Regions from separate parts of the Dactylosporangium cerinum genome, predicted to be linked through region 2. Evidence: riboswitches for the same ligand, from Rfam matches in the RefSeq annotation. Region 2 holds a riboswitch; each other region holds the start of a gene.
The links. A riboswitch is a leader RNA that binds a small molecule or an ion and turns the genes downstream of it on or off. The one in region 2 is predicted to bind ZMP and ZTP.
Positions count from the first base shown of each region.

Region 1: linked by a shared signal. The riboswitch ahead of ACFPIJ_RS03215 (serine hydroxymethyltransferase) and the one ahead of ACFPIJ_RS30000 (phosphoribosylaminoimidazolecarboxamide formyltransferase) in region 2 are both predicted to bind ZMP and ZTP.
Region 3: linked by a shared signal. The riboswitch ahead of ACFPIJ_RS46830 (bifunctional 5,10-methylenetetrahydrofolate dehydrogenase/5,10-methenyltetrahydrofolate cyclohydrolase) and the one ahead of ACFPIJ_RS30000 (phosphoribosylaminoimidazolecarboxamide formyltransferase) in region 2 are both predicted to bind ZMP and ZTP.

Region 1 is NZ_JBHSIU010000004.1:484,303-490,731, reverse strand. Features, by position in the region: gene ACFPIJ_RS03220 (hypothetical protein) at 1-1,383, shown strand, start outside; gene ACFPIJ_RS03215 (serine hydroxymethyltransferase) at 2,054-3,316, opposite strand; ZMP/ZTP riboswitch at 3,340-3,426, opposite strand; gene ilvD (dihydroxy-acid dehydratase) at 3,493-5,337, opposite strand; gene ACFPIJ_RS03205 (acetolactate synthase large subunit) at 5,564-6,429, shown strand, end outside.
Region 2 is NZ_JBHSIU010000041.1:211,134-217,562, reverse strand. Features, by position in the region: partial or broken gene ACFPIJ_RS30020 (SDR family NAD(P)-dependent oxidoreductase) at 1-168, opposite strand, end outside; gene ACFPIJ_RS30015 (ArsR/SmtB family transcription factor) at 243-1,022, opposite strand; gene ACFPIJ_RS30010 (GDSL-type esterase/lipase family protein) at 1,151-1,768, shown strand; gene ACFPIJ_RS30005 (VOC family protein) at 1,860-2,270, shown strand; gene ACFPIJ_RS30000 (phosphoribosylaminoimidazolecarboxamide formyltransferase) at 2,288-3,364, opposite strand; ZMP/ZTP riboswitch at 3,394-3,479, opposite strand; gene ACFPIJ_RS29995 (dihydrofolate reductase family protein) at 3,510-4,073, opposite strand; gene ACFPIJ_RS29990 (RNA polymerase subunit sigma-70) at 4,129-5,067, opposite strand; gene ACFPIJ_RS29985 (hypothetical protein) at 5,168-5,440, shown strand; gene ACFPIJ_RS29980 (UbiA prenyltransferase family protein) at 5,524-6,405, shown strand.
Region 3 is NZ_JBHSIU010000070.1:141,001-147,429, forward strand. Features, by position in the region: gene dnaA (chromosomal replication initiator protein DnaA) at 1-448, opposite strand, end outside; gene rpmH (50S ribosomal protein L34) at 696-842, shown strand; gene rnpA (ribonuclease P protein component) at 869-1,300, shown strand; partial or broken gene yidD (membrane protein insertion efficiency factor YidD) at 1,297-1,568, shown strand; gene yidC (membrane protein insertase YidC) at 1,580-2,629, shown strand; gene ACFPIJ_RS46820 (Jag family protein) at 2,742-3,392, shown strand; partial or broken gene ACFPIJ_RS46825 (IS30 family transposase) at 3,729-3,879, shown strand; ZMP/ZTP riboswitch at 4,670-4,754, shown strand; gene ACFPIJ_RS46830 (bifunctional 5,10-methylenetetrahydrofolate dehydrogenase/5,10-methenyltetrahydrofolate cyclohydrolase) at 4,767-5,633, shown strand; gene rsmG (16S rRNA (guanine(527)-N(7))-methyltransferase RsmG) at 5,897-6,429, shown strand, end outside.

The sequences.
Region 1 (6,429 bases), on a different contig from region 2:
TCATGGGACCCGCCGGCAGCCGATCCGTCGCGCACCGACCCGCCGCCGTCGACGTCCTCGTGGTCGCCGCGGTCGGACCGGTCGTGGTCCGGCGCGCCGTGGTCGGATCCGTCACCGGCCGACGAGCCCTCGCCGACGTCCTCGTGGTCAAGTCCCGCACGATCGGAGCAGACCCGGTCAGCGCCGTCGCCGGCCGAAGCGCCGTCCACGGTCTCCTCATGGTCGGCGCAATCCCGTGCCGATTCCTCGTGGCCGGCCCAGGCCGACGCTGACCAGCCCCGCACCGAGTCCTCGTGGTCGGACCGTTCCCGGTCGGGTGGCCCCCAGGCGGAGCCGTCGCCAACCGAAGCGCCGCCTCCGGTGTCCTCGTGGTCGGCCACCCCGCTCGTGGATCCGTCCCGCCTCGATCAGCCCGGCGCGGAGTCTTCGTGGTCGGATCGGTCCCGGTCGGAGTCGTTGCCGGTGGACCCGCCGCCTGCGGTGCGGTCGTGGTCCGCCACCCCGCGCCTGAGCCAGTCCCGCACGGACCTGCCCCGCGCTGAGCCGTCGTGGTCGGATCGGTCCCGCGAGGACCGGTCCCACGAGGACCGGTCCCACGAGGACCGGTCCCACGAGGACCGGTCCCGCGAGGACCAGTTCGACGCGGGTCAGTCGCGTGCGGGGTCTTCGTGGTCGGATCGGACGGGGTCGGACACGTCACGGCTGGACGGGGCGGAGGCTGGGCGGGCCGACGGGCGGCGTGGAGCTGAATCCGAGGCGCGACCGGCGGCCTGGGGTGCGGCGCCCGCCGATGACGGCCCCGCATGGTGGGACGCCGAGGCGGCGCAGAGCGCTCGCGCCACGGTTGACGAGGCGCCGGCGGAGGAGCCGGCGGGCGGCAAGCGTTCCCGGTGGGGGCGGTCCAAGGCGGGCAAGGGACGGAAGGGCGAGCCGGCCGAGGCAGCACCGTCCCCGCCCGGCCGCCCCGCCGCGGCAGACGTCGACGACTGGGCCTCCGAGGTGGCCACGGGACCGGGCCGGGACAGCGGGCGTCGGTCAGAGCCTTCGGAGCGATCGGACACCTCCGCCCGGCCGGGCGCATCCGAACGTGCCGGCACGTCCGGCCGCCCCACGTGGGCGACCGACCCCACGTCCGGATACGAGAGCGACCCGAGCGGCGAGTTCACCTCGGACAGCCGGTCCCGCATCTCGTCCCGCACTCCGGCGGGCGGTGGTGGCGGCGGTGGCGGCGAGCAGGAGCGGGCCGGCTCCGCAGTGCCCGGGCAGCGGCAACGGGCCCGCGACATGATGTTCGACGACGACGTGGCGCCGCTGGAGCTCAACCTCGACGAGGAGCCCAAGAACCCGGACCAGCGCTCCCGCCGCTTCCTGCGCCGCAAGTAGCACCCGGCGCCAACCCGTCCGCCCGGACACCGCAGGAAGGACCGGACCGACACGCCCGGTCCTCCGGGCTCCCGTTCGGCGGCGCCAACGTGCAGAAGTCGCCTGTCGACTGTTGCCCGGTTTCGTGCTTTTCGCGAGCTTCTTCTGCCGGTCGTGTCCGGCCTGCTGGTGATCGAAGGACGGTTCTGGTCGTGTGGATGGCCAGTTTCGTCCGTTGATCGTGGCGGCAGGATCGAACTGGGTCGGGTCGGTGGTTGGTGCGTGCCAGTGGCGGGGTCGGCGGGATCGGGTGCGCTGGCGCGCCTCGGGTGGTCGCGCTGCGTCGTCAGGGCGACGTGCCGAGTCGCCTCTCCAGGTGCCCGGGATCCTTCGGGTCCGTGGGAATCCAGCAACAACCCCGCGGGCCCGGCGCCCGATCCGGCACCGCCGAGGTCTGGATCAGCTTCGTCGCCTGCTTGCTTCTGCGCCGGGAGCGGATCTCCCCGGTGATCGAAGTCGCTAGCCGGCTGTCCGCACAACCCGTGCACGACTGCGATCACCACCACGCGGTGCTGGTGCGCGTCGCGGGGCCGGCGTCCACACACCCGGCGCCCCGCGCGGCGGCTCGCTGGTGCTCGAAGGACGGATCTGGTCAGGTTCGCGGCCGGATCCGTCCTTCGAGCAGGAGGGGTCAGTGCCAGCCGGGCATGGGGTACGCGGACAGCAGCTCGCGGACCTCGGCGGCGATCGTGTCCAGGGCCTGGTCGTCGTCCTTCACGGCGGCGTCGACGGCACGGGAGATCCAGTCGGCGACCTGGGGCATCTGCGCCTCGGTGAGGCCGCGGGTGGTGAGGGCGGGGGTGCCGATGCGCACGCCGGACGGGTCGAAGGGCTTGCGGGTGTCATACGGGACGGTGTTGTAGTTCGTCTCGATGCCGGCGCGGTCGAGGGCGCGGGCGGCGGGCTTGCCGCCGATGTTCTTGCCGGTGAGGTCGAGCAGGATGAGGTGGTTGTCGGTGCCGCCGGAGACCAGGTCGAAGCCGCGCTCCAGCAACGAGGACGCCAGCGCGCGGGCGTTGGCCACGATCTGGTGGGCGTAGACGCTGAAGGACGGCTGTGCGGCCTCCCGCAGCGCGACGGCGATGCCCGCGGTGGTGTGGTTGTGCGGGCCGCCCTGCAGGCCGGGGAACACGGCCTTGTCGATGGCCTTCGAGAAGTCAGAGGAGCAGAGCAGCATCGCGCCGCGCGGGCCGCGGAGCGTCTTGTGGGTGGTGGTCGTGATGACCGGGGCGTGGCCGACCGGGGAGGGGTGCGCACCGCCCGCGACGAGGCCGGCGATGTGCGCGATGTCCGCCACGAGCACCGCGTCCACCTCGCGGGCGATCTCGGCGAAGCGCGGGAAGTCGATGGTGCGGGGCAGGGCCGTGCCGCCGCAGAAGATGAGCTTCGGGCGCTCGCGGAGGGCGATGTCGCGGACCTCGTCGAAGTCGACGAGGCCGTCGGACCTGCCGACGGTGTACTGCACGGGCCGGAACCAGGCGCCGGTGGCCGACACGGGCCAGCCGTGGGTGAGGTGGCCGCCCATGGGGAGGGCCATGCCCATGACGGTGTCGCCGGGGGCGGCCAGGGCCATGTAGACGGCGAGGTTCGCGGGGGAGCCGGAGTACGGCTGCACGTTGGCGTGCTCGACGCCGAAGACCGACTTGGCGCGGGCGATCGCCAGCTCCTCGATCGGGTCGATGAAGCGCTGGCCCTCGTAGTAACGCTTGCCCGGGTAGCCCTCGGAGTACTTGTTGGTGAGGACGGTGCCGGTGGCCTCGAGGACGGCCTGGGAGACGTAGTTCTCCGAGGCGATCATCCGCAGCGTGTCGTGCTGGCGGGAGGCCTCGCGCTGGATGAGGTCCGCGAGGTCCGGGTCGGACGAGGTGATGGAGGGCAGGGCAGGCACATGCATGGGTGCTCCCAAGGCAAAGCCGACCGCGGCACCCAGGCGCGCGGTGCCAGCGATGCAGGAAGCTCCCCGGTGGTCGGTTCCACCTTGATGCGCCAGTCGCGGGTTCAACAGCGATGCTAGCCCACCAGCTCATGGAAAACCCGGGCCACTTCGGTTGAAGTGGCCCGGGTGATACATCACGGCACCTTGCGGTAGGCGCCGTCGCTGGCCGCGGTGGCCATCGAGGCGTACGCACGCAGCGCGGCCGAGACCGGCCGGGTGCGGTCCAGCGGCGTGTACGGCCGCTCGCGCTTCTCCTGGGCGACGCGGCGCGCGGTCAGCACGTCCTCGTCGACCACGAGGTCGATCGAGCGGTGCGGGATGTCGATCTCGATCCGGTCGCCGTCCTCGACGAGGGCGATCAGCCCGCCGCCGGCCGCCTCCGGGGAGATGTGTCCGATGGACAGGCCGGAGGTGCCGCCGGAGAACCGGCCGTCGGTGATGAGCGCGCAGGCCCGGCCGAGGCCACGGCCCTTCAGGAACGACGTCGGGTAGAGCATCTCCTGCATGCCCGGCCCGCCCTTCGGTCCTTCGTACCGGATGACCACCACGTCACCGGCGACGACCTGCTTGGCGAGGATGCCGTCGACGGCGGACTCCTGCGACTCGAAGACCCGGGCCGTGCCGTGGAAGACGAGGTTCTCGTCCGGCACGCCGGCGGTCTTCACGACGCAGCCGTCGGGGGCGATGTTGCCGAAGAGGATCGCCAGGCCGCCGTCGGCCGTGTACGCGTGCTCCTTGGAACGGATGCAGCCCTCGGCCGCGTCGGTGTCCAGGGTCGCCCAGCGGTTGGACGTGGAGAACGGCTCCACGGTGCGGACCCCGCCCGGCGCGGCGTGGAACAGCTCGAGCGCCGTCTCGCTGGCAGCACCCGAGCGGATGTCCCAGGACGCGAGCCAGCTGGACAGATCCGGAGAATGCACGCTGCGCACGCCGGTGTTCAGGAGACCCGCGCGGTTGAGCTCGCCCAGGATCGCGGGGATGCCGCCGGCCCGGTGGACGTCCTCCATGTGGTACTTCGGGCTGTTCGGCGCGACCTTCGACAGGCACGGCACCTTGCGGGAGATACCGTCGATGTCGGAGACGCTGAACTCGACCTCGGCCTCGCGGGCGGCGGCCAGCAGGTGCAGGACGGTGTTGGTCGAGCCGCCCATGGCCACGTCGAGGGCGACCGCGTTCTCGAACGCCTCCCGGGTGGCGATCGCGCGCGGCAGCACCGAGGCGTCATCACCCTCGTAGTACTGCTTGCACAGCTCGACGATCAGCGAGCCGGCCCGCTCGAACAGGGCCTTGCGGGCGCTGTGCGTGGCGAGGGTGGAGCCGTTGCCGGGCAGGGCCAGGCCGATCGCCTCGGTGAGGCAGTTCATCGAGTTGGCGGTGAACATGCCGGAGCACGAGCCGCAGGTCGGGCAGGCGGAGCGCTCGATCTCGCCGAGCTGCTCGTCGGTGACGGCCTCGTTGGCGGAGGCGATCATCGCGTCGATGAGGTCGAGCTTGGCGTGCACGACGCCCTCGATCGCGATGGTCTTGCCGGCTTCCATAGGGCCGCCGGAGACGAAGACGGTGGGGATGTTGAGGCGGAGGGCAGCGAGCAGCATGCCGGGCGTGATCTTGTCGCAGTTGGAGATGCACACGAGGGCGTCGGCGCAGTGCGCCTGCACCATGTACTCGACGGCGTCGGCGATGAGCTCGCGGCTGGGCAGCGAGTACAGCATCCCGCCGTGCCCCATCGCGATGCCGTCGTCGACGGCGATGGTGTTGAACTCCTTGGCGACCCCACCGGCCTCGGCGACCGCGTCGGCGACGATGATCCCGAGGTTGCGCAGGTGGACATGGCCCGGCACGAACTGCGTGAAACTGTTGGCGATGGCGACGATTGGCTTACCGAAATCTGCGTCGGTCATGCCGGTGGCGCGCCAGAGGGCGCGTGCGCCGGCCATGTTGCGACCAGAAGTGGAGGTTTTGGACCGCAGCTCGGGCATACTTGTGAGTCTGACACGTTCCAGATCGTGGGACCGGTTGACTCGGGGCGTGAGATGCGCGAGAGTGGGCACATGTCGTCGAGGTCGCTGCGAGTACTTATCATCTAGCGCGCCGACGCCTGCCGTCAGCGCGCTAGCCCCTCGTGCATCGCACGGAGGGGTTTTTTCATGTCCGAGCGAGTCTGAACCGTGACCTGGACACCTTCGAGCGAAAGTGCGAAATGCGATGACGAGACCCACGCCTGAAGTCCTCGCCCACCGAGCGCACCCGACCGCACCCGCGACGGGGTCGACGCCGGCCGACAAGACCGACAAGTCGGAGAAGGCCGTAGACAAGAAGCCGGAGCTTCTGACCGGTGCCCAGGTGCTGGTGCGTTCGCTCGAGGAGCTCGGCGCGGACGTCGTCTTCGGCATCCCCGGCGGCGCGATCCTGCCCGCGTACGACCCGCTGTTCGACTCCGAGCGCGTCCGGCACATCCTGGTCCGCCACGAGCAGGGGGCCGGCCACGCCGCCACCGGCTACGCGCAGGCCACCGGCAAGGTCGGCGTCTGCATGGCCACGTCGGGGCCGGGTGCGACCAACCTGGTCACGCCGATCGCCGACGCGTACATGGACTCCGTCGCCATGGTCGCGATCACCGGTCAGGTCGCGTCGGCCTCGATCGGCACCGACGCGTTCCAGGAAGCCGACATCGCCGGCATCACGCTGCCGATCACCAAGCACAACTACCTGGTGAAGTCGGGTGAGGAGCTGCCGCGGGTCCTCGCCGAGGCGTTCCACCTCGCCTCGACCGGCCGGCCCGGCCCGGTCCTCGTCGACATCCCCAAGGACGTGCTGCAGAAGCAGACGACGTTCAAGTGGCCGCCGACGCTGGACCTGCCCGGCTACCACCCGACGCTGCACCCGCACGGCAAGCAGATCCGTGAGGCGGCCCGCCTCATCGCCGCCTCGAAGCGCCCCGTGCTGTACGTCGGCGGCGGCGTCATCAAGGCCCAGGCCTCCGAGGTGCTGCGCAAGCTGGCCGAGCTGACCGGCGCGCCCGTCGTCACGACGCTGATGGCCCGCGGCGCGTTCCCCGACTCGCACCCGCA
Region 2 (6,429 bases):
GTCGGTGACGTCGAGCGGCAGCACGGTCGCGCCCGGTAGGTCGACGGTCCTCGGGTCGCGGGCGGTCGCGTACACGGTGGCGCCACGGGCCAGCAGCTCGCGGGCGATGTGCAGGCCGAGCCCCCGGTTGGCGCCGGTGACCAGTGCGACGGATCCGTCGATCTCCATGCGGTTACCTCCTGAGGTGATCCGGTTACCGTATGGCATCAGTCACCTGCGGTGGTTCAGCCGTGCGGATGGGTTCAAACAGCCGCGCGGGCGCTGGGCATCTCCCATGGCGTCTGGGGGAGCACGTCGCCGGTTTCGAGCAGGGACTTGAGGTTGGACAGGACCGCCGGCCAGCCGCTGGAGACGCTGGTGTACATGTCCAGGTCGCCGAGGCGTTCGTGGGTCACGGTGAGCCGCACGATGTCGTGGTGCGGCTCGACGAGGAAGGTGACGACCGACGGGTCCTGCTCCCCGCCGCTTTCGAAGGTGATGCTCAGCCGCGTCGGCGGCTCGGCGACGAGCACCGTGCCGACCCCGTCGTTGACGCCCGAGTCGTCGGCGCGCCGGTGCTCCCACGCGGAGCCCTGCTGCCAGTCGGAGATGTTGGCGTGGCCCCAGAACCGCGCGGTGAGGTCGGCGTCGGTCAACGCCCGCCAGACCTGCTCGGCGGTCGCGTGGATGTAGGTGACGTACACGTACGTCGGCACGGATGTCATGGCGTGCTCCTCTGCTTGCCGTTTGATGCTGCTGAGTGCCCGTAGCCGGGGCAGGTCGAAGCCGGAGATCCAGCGCTCCTCGATCTCGTGGATCGGCGCCGGGTTCAGGTAGTGCAGGCGCTCCCGCCCCCGCCGCACGACGGTGACGAGATTCGCCGCCACGAGCAGATCGAGATGCTGCGTCGCCGACTGCCGGGCCATCGCGAGGTGCTCGCACAGCTCGCGCAGGGTCTGTCCGTTGCGGTCGCGGAGCCGGTCGAGCAGCAGCCGCCTGGTCGGGTCGGCCAGGGCCTTGAAGACCGGCTCCATCTCTCCCATACCCCATTATGCAGGCAGTTGCCTGCATAATGTCAACCGTGGCCAGGGACCGCCGGATCGTGCGGGCCGACGAGAAGGGCCGACGAACCCGCTGAGCCGGCGCGGGAACGAACGCGGCGGTGCCGGTGTTGTCCATTGCTGTGGCACTGACGCTCGCCGTGCTCGGCGACTCCATCGCATACGGGCAGGGCGCGTCGAGCCCCGACGACACCGTCGGGGCGAGGCTGGCCGCGGCGCTGACCGCGGCGGGCACGCCGACGCAGGTGCGGGTCTTCGCGGTGCCCGGCGCCGACAGCCAGGGCCTCGCGGAGCAGGTCCGCCGGGCGACGGCCGCGACGCCGGACCTGGCGCTCATCATCGTCGGCGCCAACGACCTCACCCACCTCGTCCCGGCGCAGCGGGCCGCGGCGCTGCTCGGGGCCGCGGTCCGCGCCCTGCGTGCCGCCGGCGCCGAGGTCGTGGTCGCGCCCGCACCCGACCTGAGCGTCATCCCGTGGGTGCCGCCGCAGCTGCGGGCGGCCGTCCGCGCCGGCAGCCACGCGCTGCAGCAGGCCCAGACCCAGGCGGCGCGCACCGCGGGCGCCCACATCGCCGACATCGGCCGGAGCGCGGCCGCGTTCGCCGCGGAGCCCGCCCTGTTCAGCCCGGACCGCTTCCACCCGTCCAGCGCGGGATATGCGGTGATCGCGACCGCCCTGACCCCCACCGTCCGGGCCGCCGCGGTGGCCCGGAGCGCGGCCACCTAACCGGGGCCTGCGAACCGGGCAAGGATGCAGCCAGGAATCCGGTCAGGAATCAAGAAGCGGCCCGGACCTGGGCGTTCCTAGGGTTACGGGCATGGAAAACGAACTGCTGGCACTCAAGTACCACCACATCACCGTGAGCGACTGGGATGCGTCGCTCGCCTTCTACCGGGACGCGCTCGGGCTCGAGGTGCAGAACGACATCGGCGAGGGTGCGGCCCGCTGGGTCACGCTGGGCGGCAAGGACCAGAACGGGCTGCAGTTCGTGCTGTCGCTGCCGCACGCCGGTCGCACCGAGGCCGACGGCGACGCCCTGCAGGAGCTGCTGTCCAAGGGCGTCCTGCCGATGATCGTCCTCAGCACCGACGACCTCGACACGGCGTTCGAGCGGGTCCGGGCCTCTGGCGCCGAGGTGCTGCAGGAGCCGATCGAGCGGCCGTGGGGCCCGCGCGACTCGGCGTTCCGCGACCCGTCCGGCAACACCGTGCGGATCCAGCAGGGCTGACCGCTTCGCCGGCTGCGTCAGTGCCGGAACAGGCGCACGCCGGTGCGCACGTGCGTGACGCCCAGCCGTTCGCACGCATCGAGGACCGAGGTCGAGCGGATCGAGTCGCCCGGCTCGGCGATGTACCGCACGCCGTGCCGGGCGGCCTCCTCGACGTTGTCGGGGAACGGCAGCGCACCGTCCGACACGAACGCGACCCCGTCGAGGTCCCGCAGCCACGCCGCCGGGTCGGGAATGGCCCCGACCCGGCGGAGCTGCGCCGCGACGCGGTCCTGCACCTTCGCCCCGGCTGCCAGGGCCTGGCACGACGGGTGGCGGCGCAGCCACCAGGTGGACACCTTGGCGCCGGCGAGTCGGGTGCAGTCGACCCGGGACTGCTGCCCGGCGCCGATCCCCAGGGCCATCCCGTCGCGCAGATACGCCACCGAGTTCGACTGGGTGTACCGGACCACGACGAGGCCGAGCAGCAGGTCGTCGACGGCCACGGCGGGCAGTCGCGGGTCGCCGAGCAGCGCCCGGGTCAGCGGCGCGGCGTCGCGGGGCTGGGTGAGGCGCAGCCCGTAGACGTCGCGGGTCTCCACCGCCGGCGGCTCGAACGCCGGGTCGGCCTCCACGACGAGGAACCGGCCGCCCTTCTTCGCGGCGAGGGTCGCCACCACCCCCGGCTCGAACCCGGGTGCGACGATGCCGTCGGACACGACCCGCCGCAGCAGGTCGGCCAGCTCCGCGTCGACGGGCCCGGACACCGCGACGAAGTCGCCGTAGGAACTCTTCGGATCGGCGTCCCTCGCCCGCACGTATGCACTGGTCAGTTCCCCGGTCTGGCCCGGATCCAGCTGGTACGTGTGCGCCATGACGTCATCGAGGCGACCCGCGGTCGCGGCGCCGGCCGGTGACACGTGCTTGAACGACGCCGCGACGGGTCGCCCGAGCGCCGCGGCGGCCTCCCGTACCAGCTGCCACGCCCCGGCGGCATCCAGGACGTTGATGTACGACGGTTGCCCGTGCACCATCCGCAACGGTTGCCGCTCGGGCTCGATCGGCACCGCGGTCGCCGCCGTCTGGTGCGGGTTCATGCCATAGCGCAGTTCCATGCCGCCTCCGAATCGCAGAAGTCTGCTTCCGGAGGCACCCAGGCGGTCGGCGCCACACCCTCGATCCGGCCGGGTCCCCGGTGGTGCTCCACCCTCGCCAGTACCCGGCCGAGGACAGCGTACCGAATCCCGTTGGCCTGAAGCGTCAACCGGTCGCCGGCGCCGCCCGGTGGTAGCGGCTCAGGACCGTGTCGCCGAGGTGTTCGGATGACCGGCATTCCAGGTAGGCGGGCGCGCACTCGGGGAACAGCCGCCGCCCGGTGCCGGCGATGGTGGGGAAGGTCAGGAGCCGGTACTCGTCGATCAGGTCCTCGGCCAGCAGCGCGTGCACGACGCTGAGGCTGCCGGCGACGACCAGGTCCCGCTCGGCCCGCTTGACCGTGTCGATGAGGTCGCCGTCGACGACGGACGAGTTCGCCCAAGCCGAGACGTCCGACAGGGTGTTCGAGACGACCAGCTTCGGCACGGCGTTCATCCGGGCCGCGAACGGGGTGTCGCGGTGCGGCCACAGCTTCGAGAAGGCCTGCCAGGTGGTGCGGCCCAGCAGCAGGGCTCCGTCGTCAAGGGTGCTGCCGAGGTGGAACTTGTCACCCGCGACCGTGGCGGGTCCGTGCCGGAACGCCCAGCCGCCGGTCGGTGTGCCGTCCCTGCCGTCGGGGTCGGACACGATGCCGTCCACGGTGATGAACTCGATGACGATGACGCTCACGATGATGTCCTTTCGGTCGGTGCTCGCCGGTACGTACCAGCGGCGCCGCCGGAACTCATCGCAGCCGGCGGAAATCGTCGGCGGAAATCTGGGCGGGCAGCTCGAACAGCTCGAACACGGCCGGGTCGGCGAACACGACGGTGCGCGCCACCCGGCCGCCGGCGACGCTGAAGACCTGCAGCGTGTGCGCCTGGAACCCGCCCTCGGGCTGCGGGGCGTACGCGGCGAGCGCCGGCTGCCCGTTGGCCGTGAGGTGCTGGACGGCCCACCCGGTGCCACGGATCCGGAACACGCGGTCCATGAACCGGCCGTAGTCGTCGCGGCCGCGGTACCACAACGGCACCGGCGGCATCTCCAGGATCGCGTCGTCGGCGAGCAGGCGGACCAGCGCCGGCACGTCGGCCGCCACGAACGCCCGCGCATACCGGTCGATGACCGCGCGGGTCGCCGGGTCGTCGGGCTCGGTGACCTCGTCGATCCCGCCGATGCCGGCGAGCGCGGCGCGGGCCCGTTGCAGCGCGCTGTTGACGGCCGGGACCGTGGTGTCCAGGTGCCCGGCGACCTCGGCGGCGCTGAAGTCGAGCACGTCGCGCAGCAGCAGCACGGCGCGCTGGCGGGGCGGCAGGAACTGCACGGCCGCCACCAGCGCGAGCCGCAGGTCGGTGCGCACCTGCAGGTCCACCCGGGCGTCCGGGAACGGCTGCAGCCACGCGACGTCGAACGCCGGGGTGAGCGGCGCCTCCAGATCGTCGGCGGGCGCGCCCAACCCCGACGGCAGCGGCCGCCGGGCCCGTCCCGCCAGCGCCGTCAGGCAGGCGTTGGTGGCGATCCGGTACAGCCAGGTGCGCACCGACGCCCGGCTGCTGTCGTAGGAGTCGCGGGCCTTCCACGCGCGCAGCATCGTCTCCTGCGCCAGGTCCTCGGCGTCGTGGAACGAGCCCAGCATCCGGTAGCAGTACGCGATCAACTCACCCCGGAACGGCTCGTACTCCACCCGCCCATCATGGCGGATCGCCGTCGGATGCAGCCGCGGCGGGCGCCGGCTTCCGGCTACGGTGACGCAGTCCGAGACACTTTTCCCGCAGGGGGCAGGCATGGCACGGATCGATCCGGTGGAGATCATCGCGAAGGTGAGCGAGGAGAACGGCAAGCAGCGGGCGTTCGAGGTCTGGCAGCACAAGGCAAGCAAGGCGGGCTGGCCGGTGACCGTCGAGTCCGCCGTGCTCGACCAGCCGGGGCCGGAGTGTGGCGTCGTGGAGATCGAGGGTCTGCGGTACACCATCCGGCACGACCGGCGGGTCCGGCAGAGCATTGCCGGGGCGTGGCAGTTCACCCACGCGGCCTGGGCGGAGCCGCTGCTGGACTGAGCCGCGTCCAGACGCGGCGAGTGACGGGCGTCCATGACGCGGCTCTCAGTGCGGGCACAGCGGACCAGGACGATGATGCAGGTATGACGGCGGTGTTGGAACGTCCGACCGCAGTGCTCGTCGCGGTGTCCCGGCCGTGGTTCTGGCCGGTGTCCTGGGTGCCCGCCTACCTCGGCACGGTCCTGGCCGGCCACGCGTGGCTGCCGGACCGCGCCGACGTGCCGCGGGCCCTGGTCGCCCTGCTCGTCCTCGGCCCGCTGATCTGGGGCGCGGTCCTCGCCCAGAACGACCTGCAGGACCTGCGCAGCGACCGGGCCAACCCGCGCAAGTCGACGGCACCACTGGTCACCGGAGCGGTCTCCGCGAAGCGTTTGCGGATGTGGTACCGGTGGATCGCGCTCACCGCCGTCGCCGCCGCGCTGTACGTGGGGCCGCTGTTCGTGCTGGGCGTGGCCGGCGTGCTGCTGCTCGGCTGGGCGTACAGCGTGCCGCCGCTGCGCTTGAAGACCCGGCCGGGCTGGGACGTCGCGGTCAACGCGCTCGTCGTCGGGGTGGTGTCGCCGGCCGCGGGCTGGGCGATCACCCGCCCGCCGTGGGAGTTCCCGTGGCAGTTCGGGCTGATCGGCCTGCTGTTCGCCGCCGCCCTGTACGTCCCGACGACCGTCACCGACCTCGCCGCCGACACCGGCGCCGGCGACACCACGTTCGCCGTGCGGTTCGGGCCGCGGTTCGCGCACCGGCTCGGCGTCGCGCTGTGGGGTGCCGCCCTCGCGTTCTCGGTCGGGTGCGCGTGGCTCGACGTGCTGGTGCCGCGCTCGACGCTCGTGCCGCAGCTGCTGATGACCCCGGTGCTCCTGGCCGGCTACGCGATCCTGACCCGGCGGCCCACCATCACCAGAATGGCCGTGCTGTCGGTGCTGTTCGGCATCCCCACGGTCGGCTTCGCGCTCGCGTACATCGGCTGACCTTGACCCTGCCCCAAGGGCGTG
Region 3 (6,429 bases), on a different contig from region 2:
CGAGCAGCCGGGACAGCGCCTCGGTGATGACCGGGCGGAGCCGCGACTCGATGACGTCGCGGGTGAACGCGTCAGGCACGGAGAGCAGCGCGGTGTCCTCGACGATGGCCCGCAGCCTCGTCAGCCGCAGATAGGCACGCTGCTGCGCCGAGACGATCTCGTCTGCGAGCTCGTCCGTCGCCGCATGCCATACCGCTGCGAGGTCGGTGTCAGTCACCGTTCGCGCACCCCCATCGTCGCCCCCCACCGCGAGTGGACCGTGCGCCGGAAGTTCCGCCCGTCCCGGCCCCCATTGTCCACAGGTTTTCCACAACCTGTGTATCAACGAGTCATGTGCCGTGGACGGATCGTCCTGATTCCCTCCTGCCCCGTGTCGACCTGGCGGTGTTCGACCGAGTTTGCGGAGGTTCTGCAGGTCGGATGCGGTGCCGTGCCCCCTGTGGCGCATCCGATTAGTTGCGGAAAGTCCTTTGTGTCCCGTCGCCGGTCGTCGCGGTGTCTACCGGCAACCGGGCACGTTAACAGCGTTGTCCACAACCACTCAACCGTTGTCCACAAGTAACCTGTGGATTTCGGGGCGTTCCCAGTCATCGTTGACGGTCTGTAGGGCCGCGCGTACCCTGGTTCGGCTGGGGAAGCTTTCCCTGATAAACTCCAGTGACCAGCCCTACGCCGCTACGAAGACGGAGCCCGACGTGAGCAAGCGCACCTTCCAGCCGAACAACCGCCGGCGTGCGAAGACCCACGGTTTCCGGCTGCGCATGCGCACCCGGGCCGGCCGTTCGATCCTGTCGGCGCGCCGCGCCAAGGGGCGCGACCGCCTGGCGGCCGGCTCGGCCTGAGCCGACGCGGGCTCTTCGGAGGCAGCGTGCTTGCGGCCGCTCAGCGTCTGAGGCGGCGTGAAGACTTCGCCGCCACCATTCGCAGCGGCCGTCGCGCCGGTCGCGGAGCCCTCGTGGTGCATTTCCTGCAGTCGACCATCGAGCCGGCGCCAGCAGATCAACCATCTGCACGCGCCGGCTTCGTCGTGTCTGCGCCGTCCGGTGTGGTTTCAGCCGAGCCGGCGCGGGCCGGTTTTGTCGTGTCCAAGGCCGTCGGCAACGCCGTCGTTCGTAACATGGTGAAGCGACGCCTCCGGCACCTGATCCGATCGCACCTGGCGGACCTCCCGCCGGCGTCGATGGTCGTCGTCAGGGCACTGCCGACGTCGGCCACCGCGGGCTTCGAGGACCTCGGCCGCGATCTCGAGGCAGCGCTGACGGCCGTTCGCCGTCCCAGGAGCCGGGAGGGACGTCGATGAACGCTGGAGCCCGGGTCGTTGCCGCTCCCATCGTCGCGTACCGTCGTTGGATAAGCCCGGCGTTGCCGGCGCGTTGTCGGTTCTACCCGTCGTGCAGCGCTTATGCCCTGGAGGCGGTCGGCACTCACGGCGCGATCCGGGGAATCGGTCTCGCGATCTGGCGGCTGCTGCGCTGCCACCCATTCCACCCCGGTGGGTTCGATCCGGTGCCACCGCGCCGGGGAGCCTCGCCCGAGCCCGAGTCGACGTGACTGGAGCAGTGTCGTGATTAGCAAGCTGATGGGCGGGATCTACTGGCTGATCTCGCAGGTGATGCTGTTCTGGCACACCGTGTGGGACAAGGTCGTGCCCGACCACCGCACGCTCGGCACCAACTGGCAGTGGGTTCTCGCGATCGTCTTCCTGGTGATCACGGTCCGCGTCGTGTTGTTCCCGATCTTCGTGAAGCAGATCAAGTCGCAGCGTGCGATGCAGGCGATCCAGCCGAAGATGAAGGAACTGCAGGAGAAGCACAAGGGCGACCGGGAGACCCTCCAGAAGGAGGTCATGAAGCTCTACCAGGAGGAGAAGGTCAACCCGCTCATGGGCTGCCTTCCGATGTTCCTGCAGATCCCCGTCTTCATCGGCCTCCTGCACGTGCTGCGCCACCTCAAGCCCGGCACCTCCGACCACCAGATGGAGCTGTACGGCTGGAGCATCCCCGAGTTCATGGGTGCCGTTGACGCCCGGCTCTTCGACGCCCCGATCGTCGCGAAGTTCAGCAGCAGCGCCTCGGACCTCGCCAAGATCGAGGCCAACTCGACCACGGTAAAGATCGTCGCCGCCATCCTGGTCGCGCTGATGATCACGACGACCTACCTGACCCAGCGTCAGATGATTATGAAGACCGGCTGGAACAGCGACCCGCAGCAGCGCATGATCCAGAAGTTCATGCTGTACGGCATCCCGTTCTTCACGCTGACCTCCGGCTGGTACTTCCCCATCGGCGTCATCATCTACTGGGTCACCAACAACGCGATCACCCTCGGCCAGCAGTACTGGGTCCTGCACAAGTACCCGCCGCCGCCCAGTGCCAGCGCGAACACCACCCCGTACAAGGGCGGCAAGGCGGGCACCACGTCCCTGACCAAGGGCGGCGCCCCAGCGGCCAAGCCGGCCGGTGGGTTCCGGGCGATGCTGAGCAAGGCCAAGGACGAGGCGGCGGCGCAGCAGGCGGCAGCCGCCGAAGCCGCCGCGGCCAAGGCAAACGGCAAGGCCCTCGCGCCGAAGCCCGGCGCCAAGCCGATCAACCCGAAGAAGGGTGGCGCCGCGAAGCGGCAGTCGGGTTGACGCGACCCCGCCGGCCCGCCCCTCACCTCGGGCCGGCGAGTGGCGCTCCCTGTGCACCACCACCCCTCACCGACGACCTGTGACGGCGCCTCGGCGCCCCAAACAAGCGGAGATGAGTTTCGTGACCGACACCACCAGTGATCTCGACGCGCGCGGCACCGATGGCGACGCTCTGGATCAGGACGCCAAACTCGACGCGGTCGAGGACGGCGACGACGCCGGCGATGGCGACGGCAGCGACGGCGACGCCGCGCCGGCAGCCTCCGGCGGGAACGGCCGAGCTGCGGCCGACCTGTTCCGCGAAAGCGAGATTGCGGCCGACTACGTCGAGGGCCTCCTCGACATCCTCGACTACGACGGCGACATCGACGAGCTCGTCGTCAGCGGTCGTCCCGTGGTCGAGGTCGTCGAGGGCGGCGACGGCTCCGGCCGCCGGCTCCAGGCGCTCGTCGGCCAGCGCGGCGCCACCCTTGAAGCGCTGCAGGAGCTGAGCCGCCTCGCGGTCTTCCGGCAGACGGGCTCCCCCAGCCGTCTGCTCCTCGACGTCGGCGGCTACCGGGCGCTGCGCCGCAAGGAGCTCGGCGCGATCGCCAAGAACGCCGCCGAGAAGGTGAAGGAGTACGGCGAGGCCGTGCGGCTGGAGCCGATGAGCGCCTTCGAGCGTAAGTGCGTGCACGACGTGATCAACGCGCTCCCTGGCGTGGAGAGCGAGTCGGAAGGTGTCGAGCCGGCCCGGCGGATCGTGGTGCGGCCCGTCGCCTGACGGTCGTTTCCGCCTCACGGCGGTCGGCCTTTGTTCTGCCGTTTGGCGGGGCGTCCCTCTTGGGGGGCGCCCCGCCTTCGTCTGTCCGGCCGGTGGCGCTCTCGATGGTGTGCAGAGTCGAGGTCTTTGGCGCCGTGACTCCGGTCTTGAAGCTTTGCAGATCGAAGTCGTGGGCTTGGTCGCCCGGGCGGCCGTGGGGCGACTGCGATCAACCGGTGGAACGTCAGACGGCGACGGTCCTGCTCGTCCGCCTGGTCGGCGTGTGGCTTGATCGCCGGGGTGATCGTCCACTCCGGGTGCTGTCGAACGTTGGGTGAAGCTGCTGCGCTACACCGCTTGAGCATCAGCGACCGGCCGGCCGAGGCCGAGGACCGGGCGGTGCCGGGTCATTGCGAGGGTGACCTGCTCATCGGCAGGAACGGGGAGACAGCGATCGCGACCCTGGTGGGACGCGCGACCCGGTTCGTGCTCCTCGTCGCGCTGCCCGACAGCCGCGTCAGCGAACACGTCATCGCCCAGCTGACCGCGAAGATGAACCCCCGCCGAGAAACTCAACGAGTTCCTCACCAGCGGTGTCGCAACCAGATCCTGAAACCGCCGTGGACAGCCGGTCGGCGATTTTGATCACCGGGGAGGTCCGCTCCCCCGGCGCGGCACGCGGGCAACGAGCCTGATGCAAACCTCGGCAGCTCCGGATCGGGCACCGCGCATGCGGCAACCGCTCGACAAGACCTTGGTCGTGTCCGCCGGCAGATGTCCGCCCGCTGGGTTCCTGTCCGGCAGTCGTGATTGTGGAGTGGTGCACCTGCTCCTTGAAGCGGACCACTTCGGCCACGCGGCTTCCTCGGTGCTGTTCAACCTGCCCGGCCATGTGCTCGGTCCGCGACTTTGATCTGTGAAGGACGGTGTCCGGCAGGGTGGTGGCCGCGACAGTCGGAATGACTTCCGGGGTCGGGTGCCCGTGGATCCTTCGGGTTGTGGGAATCCGGCAACAGCGCCGCATGCCCGGCGCCAGGTCCGGCACTACCGATGCCGGTGGTCGTGTGATCGAGGTCGTGGGCTGGTCGTCCGGGTGGCCGTGGGGCGTCTTCGATCGAGGTGGTCGTGATCGAAGGTGCGGAACGGTCGCTGGGCACGGGGTGATGCGTGGACGTGATCGACGGCCGCTGAACCCGGGCGAGGGAAGGCGGCCGCTTGAACCTCGTGGCGCGGTGCTCCGATTCGGTTGCCTGGGCTTTGTCCCCGCGTGGGCGCACGGTCCGGGGATCGGGGACAATGGGCGAAGACGCGACTGGCGGCACCGGGATGGGACGGACCATCGGGGAGCTCGGGTTGTGAGGGTCGACCGCCTGGGTCCTCACGTCGAGGAGTCTTATGTCCACGACCACTGCTGTTCTTCTGCCCGGCGCTCCCGTCGCCGAGCAGATCCTGGCCGACGTTGCGACCCGGGTCGCAAAGCTGCGCGAGCGGGGCGTTGTCCCGTCGCTCGCGACGATTCTTGTCGGCGATGACGATGCGAGCGCGGGGTACATCCGCATCAAACAGCGCCAGGCCGCGGAGCTCGGGTTCGCGTCGCCGCATGAGCACCTGCCCGCCGACGCTACGCAGGACGCCCTGCACGCCGTGATCGACCGGTTCAACGCGGACCCCGATGTGCACGGGTTGCTGATCCAGTACCCGACGCCGCGGCACATCGACTACGACACGGCGTTGCAGCGGGTCGACCCGGACATGGACGTCGACGGCATGCACCCGCTGAACCTCGGGCGTCTCGCCGCGGGGATGCCCGGGCCACTCCCCTGCACGCCCGCCGGCATCGAGGCGCTCCTCGCGCACTACGAGATTCCCGTGAGCGGCAGGGAGGTCGTGATCCTCGGCCGCGGTGCGACGCTCGGCCGGCCGCTCGCGATGCTGCTCTCGCAGAAGCGCCCGACCGCCAACGCCGCCGTCACCGTGGTTCACACCGGTGTTGCGGACTGGCCGCGGTACACCCAGCGAGCCGACATTCTCATCGCCGCTGCCGGCGTTCCCGGCATCATCCAGCCGGACCACGTGAAGCCCGGCGCTGTCGTCATCGGTGGCGGTGTCCGTTACGAAGGTCGCCGGCTGCTGCCCGACGTGGATGAGTCCTGCGCCGCCGTTGCGGGCGCCATCACCCCGCGGGTCGGAGGCGTCGGCCCCACCACCGTCGCCATGCTCTTCCGCAACGCTGTCGCGGCCGCCGAGCTCCGTTCCACGTGAACACGTGAACCCCGCGAACAGGTGAACCCGCGACGCTCGTGAAGCCCCGCGGCGCCATCGCCATCGCCATCGCCATCGCCGGCGCTGTCGCTGAGTGCCGTTTCACGTGAAACATCGGTCTCGGGCCGCGCACCAGTCGCGGCCCGAGACCTTGTGCACAGTGCTCCCCCTGAGAGGCACGGCGCTCCCCCCGAGCCCGGCGGCCCGGCGGGCGGGGTGGGCGTGATTTGCTTGAGTGCATGGATGGTGCTGTTCCGCTCGAGGTGTTGCCGGCTGCCGAGAAGGTGTTCGGAGACCGGCTTCCGTTGGCTGAGCGGTTCGCTCAGTTGCTCGTCACCGACGGGGTGATCAGAGGGCTGATCGGGCCGCGCGAGGCGCCTCGGATCTGGGAACGCCACCTCCTCAACTGCGCCGTCCTCGGCGATCTGATTCAGTCGGACGCCACGGTCGTTGACGTCGGCTCCGGCGCCGGGCTGCCCGGTATGGTGCTGGCAGTGGCTCGTCCCGACCTGGTTGTCACGTTGGTCGAGCCGCTCGCACGACGTACCGCGTTCCTTTCCGAAGCGGTGACGGCGCTCGGCCTCGAGCGGACCACAGTGGTCCGGGCGCGGGCCGAGGAGTGCGTCGGGAAGCTCCCCCTCGCCGATGTCGTCACCGCCAGAGCAGTCGCACCGCTGGACCGGCTTGCCGGTTGGTGTCTTCCCCTCACCGCCGTCGGTGGGCGACTGCTCGCGCTCAAGGGAGCCTCCGCTGCGGCCGAGATCGCCGAGCATGCGGAGACCCTGAGCCGGCTTGG